DNA from 3 places in the Streptomyces sp. Tu 3180 genome. Region 1 is predicted to be linked to each of the others. Evidence: predicted binding sites of a transcription regulator. Region 1 holds the regulator's gene; each other region holds the start of a gene.
What was found. Region 1 encodes HrcA, which represses chaperone genes, less so after heat shock. Its sites were predicted from a motif close to TTNGCACTCNGNNNNNCNGAGTGCNAA; they were not measured.
Positions count from the first base shown of each region.

Region 2: the regulator HrcA is predicted to act here: its motif matches at 1,736-1,762, upstream of groL (chaperonin GroEL).
Region 3: the regulator HrcA is predicted to act here: its motif matches at 1,671-1,697, upstream of groES (co-chaperone GroES).

Region 1 covers NZ_WOXS01000002.1:2,861,682-2,864,927, forward strand. Annotated here, with positions in the region: gene dnaJ (molecular chaperone DnaJ) at 42-1,178, opposite strand; gene hrcA (heat-inducible transcriptional repressor HrcA) at 1,179-2,195, opposite strand; gene GL259_RS13885 (MBL fold metallo-hydrolase) at 2,357-3,091, shown strand; gene GL259_RS13890 (DUF3097 domain-containing protein) at 3,126-3,246, shown strand, end outside.
Region 2 covers NZ_WOXS01000002.1:3,857,684-3,860,929, forward strand. Annotated here, with positions in the region: gene groL (chaperonin GroEL) at 1-1,572, opposite strand, end outside; gene GL259_RS18160 (cold-shock protein) at 2,079-2,282, opposite strand; gene GL259_RS18165 (MoaD/ThiS family protein) at 2,713-2,988, opposite strand; gene thrC (threonine synthase) at 2,985-3,246, opposite strand, start outside.
Region 3 covers NZ_WOXS01000002.1:5,012,086-5,015,331, forward strand. Annotated here, with positions in the region: gene GL259_RS23680 (polysaccharide deacetylase family protein) at 1-758, shown strand, start outside; gene GL259_RS23685 (polysaccharide deacetylase family protein) at 755-1,543, shown strand; gene groES (co-chaperone GroES) at 1,844-2,152, shown strand; gene groL (chaperonin GroEL) at 2,268-3,246, shown strand, end outside.

The DNA of each region.
Region 1 (3,246 bases):
ACACCGCGGGAGCCTGTCCCGGCCCCCGCGGAAGGCTCCGCTCAGCGTCCGTTGAACGCGTCCTTCAGCCGGGAGAACAGGCCCTGCTGACCGGGCTGGAACTGGCCCTGCGGGCGCTCCTCGCCGCGGAGCTTGGCCAGTTCCCGGAGCAGGCGCTCCTGCTCGGGGTCGAGCTTGGTCGGGGTCTGGACCTCGACGTGGACGACGAGGTCGCCCCGGCCCCCGCCGCGCAGGTGCGTGACGCCCCGGCCGTGCAGCGGGATCGACTGGCCGGACTGGGTGCCGGGCCGGATGTCGACCTCCTCCATGCCGTCCAGCGTCTCCAGCGGCACCTTGGTGCCGAGGGCCGCCGCGGTCATCGGGATGGTGACCGTGCAGTGCAGGTCGTCGCCGCGCCGCTGGAAGGTGGGGTGCGGCAGCTCGTGGATCTCGACGTACAGGTCGCCGGCGGGACCGCCGCCGGGCCCGACCTCGCCCTCGCCGGCGAGCTGGATCCGGGTGCCGTTGTCGACACCGGCCGGGATCTTGACGGTGAGCGTGCGCCGGGAGCGGATGCGGCCGTCGCCCGCGCACTCCGGGCACGGGGTCGGGACCACGGTGCCGAAGCCCTGGCACTGCGGGCACGGGCGCGAGGTCATGACCTGGCCCAGGAAGGACCGCGTGACCTGCGAGACCTCACCGCGGCCGCGGCACATGTCGCAGGTCTGCGCGCTGGTGCCGGGCGCGGCGCCCTCGCCGCTGCAGGTGGTGCAGACGATCGCCGTGTCGACCTGGATGTCCTTGGTCGTGCCGAACGCGGCCTCGTCGAGCTCGACCTCGATGCGGATCATCGCGTCCTGGCCCCGGCGGGTGCGCGAGCGCGGCCCGCGCTGCGACGCCGTGCCGAAGAACGCGTCCATGATGTCGGAGAAGTTCCCGAAGCCGCCGGCCCCGAAGCCGCCCGCGCCGCCGCCGCCGGACTGCGAGAGCGGATCGCCGCCGAGGTCGTAGACCTGCTTCTTCTGCGGGTCCGACAGCACCTCGTAGGCGGCGTTGATCTCCTTGAACCGCTCCTGGGTCTTCGGATCCGGATTGACGTCCGGATGCAGCTCGCGGGCGAGTCGCCGGAAGGCCTTCTTGATCTCTTCCTGCGACGCGTCGCGGCGCACGCCGAGTACGGCGTAGTAGTCCGTGGCCACCTATGACTCCGCCAGGATTTGTCCGACGTACCGTGCCACTGCGCGTACCGCTCCCATCGTTCCCGGGTAGTCCATGCGGGTCGGTCCGACCACGCCGAGCTTGGCAACCGCCTCGCCGCCCGAACCGTAGCCGACCGACACGACGGACGTGGAGTTGAGTCCTTCGTGGGCGTTCTCGTGACCGATACGGACGGTCACGCCCGGATCCTTCGCCTCGCCGAGCAGCTTGAGGAGCACGACCTGCTCCTCGAGCGCCTCCAGGACGGGCCGGATCGTGAGGGGGAAGTCGTGTCCGAAGCGGGTGAGATTGGCGGTGCCGCCGATCATCAGCCGCTCCTCGTTCTCCTCGACGAGCGTCTCCAGGAGGGTGGAGAGCACCGTCGAGACGGTACCGCGGTCCTCGGCCTCGAAGGCCTCCGGGAGGTCCTCCACCAGGCTCGGCACGTCGGTGAACCGGCGGCCCGCGACCCGGCTGTTCAGCCGCGCGCGCAGGTCCGCCAGGGACGACTCGCCGAACGGCGCCGGGCAGTCGACCATGCGCTGCTCGACCCGGCCGGTGTCCGTGATCAGCACCAGCATCAGGCGCGCGGGCGCGAGGGACAGCAGTTCCACGTGGCGCACCGTCGAACGGGTCAGCGACGGGTACTGCACGACGGCGACCTGCCGGGTCAGCTGCGCGAGCAGCCGCACCGTACGGGCCACCACGTCGTCGAGGTCGACGGCGCCCTCGAGGAAGTTCTGGATGGCGCGCCGCTCCGGCGGGCTCATCGGCTTGACGCCGGCGAGCTTGTCGACGAACAGCCGGTAGCCCTTGTCGGTGGGGATGCGCCCGGCGCTGGTGTGCGGCTGGGCGATGTAGCCCTCGTCCTCCAGGGCCGCCATGTCGTTGCGGACGGTCGCCGGGGAGACGCCGAGGTTGTGCCGCTCGGTGAGGGCCTTGGAGCCGACCGGCTCCTCGGTGCCGACGTAGTCCTGGACGATGGCGCGCAACACCTGGAGCCTGCGTTCACTGAGCATCGCGCACACCTCCAGTAGCTTCCGCCCGGTAACGTCTCTGGCACTCTTCGCACGCGAGTGCCAGACTTCCCCGGCCCAGTGTACGGCCGGGGGGTACGCACCCGGCAAGGCCGGTCCCGTCCTGTCGCGCTGCGGGGCGTCGTCCCGGATAGCGTCCCGGTATGACCGTGACTTGGGAAGAGGCGGGATGGGAGCAAGTGGCGCCCGGGGTGGGGCGGCGCCGGCTGCCGGTGTGGGACTGCACGGCGGGGCTCGTCGTCGGGTCGGGCGCCGTGCTGCTCGTCGACGCGGGCTCGAGCCTGGGCGAGGGCGCACGGCTGCGGGCCGGGGCGCAGGCGCTCACCGGTCGCCGTGTGACGCATCTCGCGCTCACCCACCCCCACTTCGACCACGTCTTCGGGGCGGCGGCGTTCGCGGGCGCGGAGGTGTTCGGCGCGGTGGGCGTGGACACGGCGCTGGCGGGCCGCGGGCGTGAGGAGCTGCGCGCGGACGCGGTGCGCAACGGGCTGGACGCGCGGGCGGCGGAGGAGGCAGCGGACGCGCTGGTCCGCCCGCGCCACGCGGTGTGCGGCGAGTGGACGCTCGACCTCGGCCTGGGCGGCGGACGGCAGGTGCTGCTGGCGAACGTGGGCCCGGGGCACACCGCCCACGACCTCGCGGTGCTGGTGCCCGGCGACCCGGAGGTGGTCTTCTGCGGCGACCTGGTGGAGGAGTCGGGCGAACCGCAGGCGGGCCCCGACGCCGTGCCGTCCCACTGGCCGGCCGCGCTGGACCGGCTGCTGGAACTGGGCGGCGAGGACGCGCGGTACGTCCCCGGGCACGGGGCGGTGGTGGACGCGGCGTTCGTCCGGGCCCAACGCGACGCCCTGGCGGCCCGCTTCGGCGTGTCGCGCTGATCGCGGCGGGCCGGTTCCTCCTATCGTCGTCGGAATGCGCCAGTACTCCGCCGACCTGACCCCTCCGTGGAAGAAGCCGCAGCCGGTACCGGAGGTCCCGGCCGAACCCGGGCTGGTGGTGGAGGACCCCGGCACCGGCTTCTGCGGCGCGGTGG
Region 2 (3,246 bases), 1.0 Mb from region 1:
CTTCTCCGGCTTGTCGGCGATGACGGCCTCGGTGGTGAGGAACAGCGCGGCGATCGACGCGGCGTTCTGCAGCGCGGAGCGCGTCACCTTGGCCGGGTCGATGATGCCTTCCTTGACCAGGTCGACGTACTCGCCGGTCGCGGCGTTCAGGCCGTGGCCCGGGGTCAGGTTGCGCACCTTCTCCACCACGACGCCGCCCTCGAGGCCGGCGTTCACGGCGATCTGCTTCAGCGGGGCCTCCAGGGCCAGCTTCACAGCGGCGGCACCGGTCGCCTCGTCGCCCTCGAGCTCCAGCTTCTCGAAGACCTGGGAGGCCTGCAGCAGGGCCACGCCACCACCGGCGACGATGCCCTCCTCGACGGCCGCCTTGGCGTTGCGGACGGCGTCCTCGATGCGGTGCTTGCGCTCCTTGAGCTCCACCTCGGTGGCGGCGCCGGCCTTGATGACCGCGACACCGCCGGCGAGCTTCGCCAGGCGCTCCTGCAGCTTCTCGCGGTCGTAGTCGGAGTCGCTGTTCTCGATCTCGGCGCGGATCTGGTTCACGCGGCCCGCGACCTGGTCGGCCGAGCCGGCACCGTCGACGATGGTGGTCTCGTCCTTGGTGATGACGACCTTGCGGGCCTTGCCCAGGAGGTCGAGCGTGGCGTTCTCCAGCTTGAGGCCGACCTCCTCGGAGATGACCTCGCCGCCCGTGAGGATGGCGATGTCGCCGAGCATGGCCTTGCGGCGGTCGCCGAAGCCCGGGGCCTTGACGGCGACGGACTTGAAGGTGCCGCGGATCTTGTTGACGACCAGGGTCGACAGGGCCTCGCCCTCGACGTCCTCGGCGATGATCAGCAGCGGCTTGCCCGACTGCATGACCTTCTCCAGGAGCGGGAGCAGGTCCTTGACGTTGGAGATCTTGGAGTTCGCGATCAGGATGTACGGGTCGTCGAGGACGGCCTCCATACGCTCCATGTCGGTGGCGAAGTACGCCGAGATGTAGCCCTTGTCGAAGCGCATACCCTCGGTGAGCTCCAGCTCCAGACCGAAGGTCTGGGACTCCTCGACGGTGATGACGCCTTCCTTGCCGACCTTGTCCATGGCCTCGGCGATGAGCTCGCCGATCTGGACGTCGGCGGCGGAGATGGAGGCCGTGGAGGCGATCTGCTCCTTGGTCTCGACGTCCTTCGCCTGCTCGAGCAGGGCACCGGAGACGGCCTCGACGGCCTTCTCGATACCGCGCTTCAGGGCCATCGGGTTGGCACCGGCGGCGACGTTGCGCAGGCCCTCCTTGACCAGGGCCTGGGCGAGAACGGTCGCGGTGGTCGTACCGTCACCGGCGACGTCGTCCGTCTTCTTGGCGACTTCCTTGACCAGCTCGGCGCCGATCTTCTCGTACGGGTCCTCGAGCTCGATCTCCTTGGCGATGGAGACACCGTCGTTGGTGATCGTGGGCGCGCCCCACTTCTTCTCGAGGACGACGTTGCGGCCCTTGGGGCCGAGCGTCACCTTCACGGCGTCCGCGAGCTGGTTCATGCCGCGCTCGAGGCCGCGCCGCGCCTCCTCGTCGAACGCGATGATCTTGGCCATGTGAAGTGGTCCCTCCAGGACTGGGGGTGATTCCTTCGGACCGCGCCCGCGCCCGCGACGGACGGCTCGTCGGCCTTGTGGTTCCTTGCCCCACCCGGCCCACGGGCCTCACCGACCCGGTCCTTCGTTGTCACTCTCACCTTCAGAGTGCTAACGCCAATGATTAGCACTCGACCCACCCGAGTGCAAGGTGCGCCCGCGAAGCGGGCTCGATGGGGGGTGGTGGTCGGGTGACGGGCGGGCGCAAGGTGCGCCCGCGAAGCGGGCTCGATGGGGGGTGGTGGTCGGGTGACGGGCGGGCGCAAGGTGCGCCCGCGAAGCGGGCTCGATGGGGGGTGGTGGTCGGGTGACGGGCGGGCGCAAGTGCCTACGGGGCTCGAGGGGCGCGCTCAGCCGCGCGCGAACACCCCCGCACGCGCCGCCCGCTCCCGGGCATGGCGAAGGGCCCGCACCCCGGGAGGCGCGGGCCCTTCGTCGGCAGAAGATCCTTGCGGCTGGTAGCGCGTTCAGGCGGTGACGCGAACCATGTCGGCCTGCGGGCCCTTCTGGCCCTGCGAGATCTCGAACTCGACCCGCTGGCCCTCTTCCAGGGTGCGGTAGCCGTCCATCTGGATCGCGCTGTAGTGGACGAAAACATCCGCACCACCGTCGACCGCGATGAAGCCGTACCCCTTCTCCGCGTTGAACCACTTGACGGTGCCCTGAGCCATGCCTAACTCCCCTATTACTGGCCCTTGCACAGATCCACACTTCGCGGATCCGGGTCAGACCTCACCCCCCAACGGTTGGGGGCGTGCGCCGGAACGCGTCGACCGCGGCTGAATGTATCTGCCCAACTGCCGTCTGCAACAGGTCAATCGGACGAGAAATCTGGACGCCACGGGCCCGGAATGTGGCGAGAATTCACCCGAATGCAGGGCAAGTCGGGCTACACAAAGGGCGCAAATGCCGCGACGGAGACCCACACTTTGGCTACATCCAGTCGGGTGCGCGGCAGGAATTCAAGGTTCCCGATCAGCGGATCGGGGGCGTGTTCCCCAACTCTACCGCGCTCAACCCCATGGAATTGCCCCCTCCGCTTCTCTCACGGAGGGGGCAGTGCGACGAACGCCGGGTAACCGGAATTACCGACGGTAATGATCAGCCGCCGGCGACCGCCGGGATGATGGAGACGCCCGCGCCGTCCGGGGTGGCCGTCTGGAGACCCTGCTCGAAGCGCACGTCGTCGTCGTTGACGTAGACGTTGACGAAGCGGCGCAGCCTGCCCTGGTCGTCCAGGACCCGGGCGGCGATCCCGGTGTGGTTCTTCTCCAGGTCCTCGATGACCTCGGCGAGGGTGGCGCCCTCGGCGTCCACCTCGGCCTTGCCGCCGGTGTAGGTGCGCAGGATGGTGGGGATGCGGACGGTCACGCTCATGCGAGGCCTGCCTCTCGGAACGACTCCAGGTTGGGGCGGATGGTCGCGGTGAGGCCGGTGCCGGCCACCGCGTCGAGGGTCTTCAGGCCGTCACCGGTGTTGAGCACGACGGTGGTCCCGGCCGGGTCGAGCACGCCGTCGTCGATGAGCTTCTTCGTCACGCCGACCGTCACACCGCCCGCCGTCTCGGCGAAGATGCCCTCGGTGCGGGCGAGCAGCCTGATGGCGTCCACGACCTGCTCGTCCGTCACGTCCTCC
Region 3 (3,246 bases), 2.2 Mb from region 1:
CGCTCGACTCCTACGCCACGAAGCTGCGCGCGGCGTACGCCGCCAGGGCCGCCGCCGCGAAGCGCTGGGGGCTGAAGAAGGTGCCCCTGACCGCTCCCGCGCCCCCGGCGCGGAAGCCGCGGATCACCACCCGCGAGGGCTTCGAGGTCGACGGCCACCGCCGGCTGGGCCTCCCCCCGGTCTTCACCACCGTCCCCACCGAGGAGAAGGTCGTCTTCCTCACCGTCGACGACGGCGCCGAGAAGGACCCCGCGTTCCTGCGGATGATGAGCGAGCTGAGGATCCCGTACAGCGCCTTCCTCAGCGACTACCTCGTCAAGGAGGACTACGGGTACTTCAAGGAGATGCAGGACCGGGGCGTCGCCCTGCACAACCACACCCTGCACCACCCCTACCTGCCGGCCCTGTCCTACGCCCGCCAGAAGCGCGAGATCTGCGGCATGCAGGAGGTCGTCGAGGAGCGCTACGGCGAGCGCCCCGTCCTCTTCCGCCCGCCCTTCGGCAACTACGACAAGGCCACCCTGCGCGCCGCGAAGGCCTGCGGGATCACCCACGTCCCCCTGTGGAACGAGGAGGTCTTCGTCGACCACTGGGAGTACCGCGAGTGGGACCGCGAACTGCACCCCGGCGACATCGTCCTCACCCACTTCCGGGGCCGCGGCGAATGGGAGGGCACGATGCCGGACATGGTCCGCCGCTTCCTGGACAAGGTCACGGCCGAGGGATACGCGGTGGGGCGGCTGGAGGACTACCTGTGAGGCGCCGGGGGGCACGGACCGCCCTCCTCGCGGCGGTCGCCCTGCTGGCCGCGCTCGCCGGGTGCGGCCCGTCGGCGGGGCCGGGAGCCGGGACGGCCGCGCCCGGGGCCGGGGAGAGCGGCGCCGGGGACGGCGCGGGCCAGTCGCCCGGAGACGGCCCCGCGCCGGGAGGCGGCGTGCCGCCCGTCGTCGACCACGTCCCGACCGAGGACGAGGTCGTCTTCCTCACCTACGACGACGGCGCCGAGCGCGACCCCCGCTTCATCGACCTGGTGCGCGAACGCCGTCTCCCCGTCAGCATGTTCCTCACCGACAGCGTGGTGGGCCCCGGATACGCCCACTTCGCCCGCCTGCGCGCGGTCGGCGCGAGCCTGCAGAACCACACCCTCGACCACCCCGCCCTGCGCGGTCTGCCCTACGCCGGCCAGCGCGCCGAGATCTGCGGCCAGCAGCGCAAGCTCGCGTCCCGCTTCGGCGTCCGTCCGCACCTCTTCCGCCCGCCCCACGGCACGTACGACGCCACGACCCTGCGCGCCGCCGCCGACTGCGGCATCACGGCGGTCGTGCTCTGGCGGGTGACGCTGGAGGGCGACGGCGGCCTCACCTACACCCACGGCGCGCACCGCCTGGCCCCCGGCGACATCGTCTCCGTGCCGTCGGCCGGCACCCCGCCCCTGTCCCTGGCGGAGCGGACGACGCGGTTGCTGCGGGAGGTGGAGGAACAAGGGCTGAGGGTCGGCAGGCTGGAGGACCACCTGCGGCCGGCGCGCCCGCCCGGCGCCTGAGGACGGGGCCGCGCAGGACCGGGGCGGTGACCCGGGCGCACCGGCTCGCGGAGGCGGCCACCGCACGCCGGCCGGCCGCACGGCCCCCTGCGGAAGAGGCGCCGCATCCGCGACGCGCCGCGGGTAATTGGCACTCCGCTTGACCGAGTGCTAATCGCGGTCATAGTCTCAGGTCTGGCACTCCCCCCTGGAGAGTGCCAAACACGCGACGGGCAGGTCCGGCACCCGCGACGACGGATCGACCTGGTCGCCACCTCAGACAGTTAACCCCGTGAGATCTCCGAAGGGGGAGGTCGGATCGTGACGACCGCCAGCTCCAAGGTTGCCATCAAGCCGCTCGAGGACCGCATCGTGGTCCAGCCGCTCGACGCCGAGCAGACCACGGCTTCGGGCCTGGTCATTCCGGACACCGCCAAGGAGAAGCCCCAGGAGGGCGTCGTCCTGGCCATCGGCCCGGGCCGCATCGAGGACGGCAAGCGCGTCGAGCTCGACGTGAAGGTCGGCGACGTCGTTCTGTACAGCAAGTACGGCGGCACCGAGGTGAAGTACAACGGCGAGGAGTACCTCGTCCTCTCGGCTCGCGACGTCCTCGCGATCATCGAGAAGTAAGTCACCTCGCAGCACTTCTGCTCGAACTGCGCCCCTGGCCCCTGCATCCGATAAGAAGCCGGGCGCCCGGGGCGCAGTGATTTCACCCCAGATTTCCGAGAGGGCTCCCGCTGCCATGGCGAAGATCCTGAAGTTCGACGAGGACGCCCGTCGCGCCCTCGAGCGCGGCGTCAACAAGCTTGCCGACACGGTCAAGGTGACGATCGGCCCGAAGGGCCGCAACGTCGTCATCGACAAGAAGTTCGGCGCCCCCACCATCACCAACGACGGTGTCACGATCGCCCGCGAGGTCGAGATCGAGGACCCGTACGAGAACCTCGGCGCCCAGCTGGTGAAGGAGGTGGCGACCAAGACCAACGACATCGCGGGTGACGGCACCACCACCGCCACCGTGCTGGCCCAGGCCCTGGTCCGCGAGGGCCTGAAGAACGTCGCCGCCGGCGCCTCCCCGGCCGCCCTGAAGAAGGGCATCGACGCCGCCGTCGCCGCGGTCTCCGAGGACCTGCTCGCCTCGGCCCGCCCGATCGACGAGAAGTCCGACATCGCCGCCGTCGCCGCGCTGTCCGCCCAGGACCAGCAGGTCGGCGAGCTCATCGCCGAGGCGATGGACAAGGTCGGCAAGGACGGTGTCATCACCGTCGAGGAGTCCAACACCTTCGGCCTGGAGCTGGACTTCACCGAGGGCATGGCCTTCGACAAGGGCTACCTGTCGCCGTACTTCGTGACGGACCAGGAGCGCATGGAGGCCGTCCTCGACGACCCCTACATCCTCATCACGCAGGGCAAGATCTCCGCGATCGCGGACCTGCTGCCGCTGCTGGAGAAGGTCATCCAGGCCAACGCCTCCAAGCCGCTGCTGATCATCGCCGAGGACGTCGAGGGCGAGGCCCTGTCGACCCTGGTCGTCAACAAGATCCGCGGCACCTTCAACGCCGTCGCGGTGAAGGCCCCCGGCTTCGGCGACCGCCGCAAGGCGATGCTGCAGGACATGGCCGTCCTCACCGGCGCCACGGTCGTCTCCGAGGAGGTCGGCCTCAAGCTCGACCAGGTCGGCCTGGACGTCCTCGGCTCCGCCCGCCGCGTCACCGTCACCA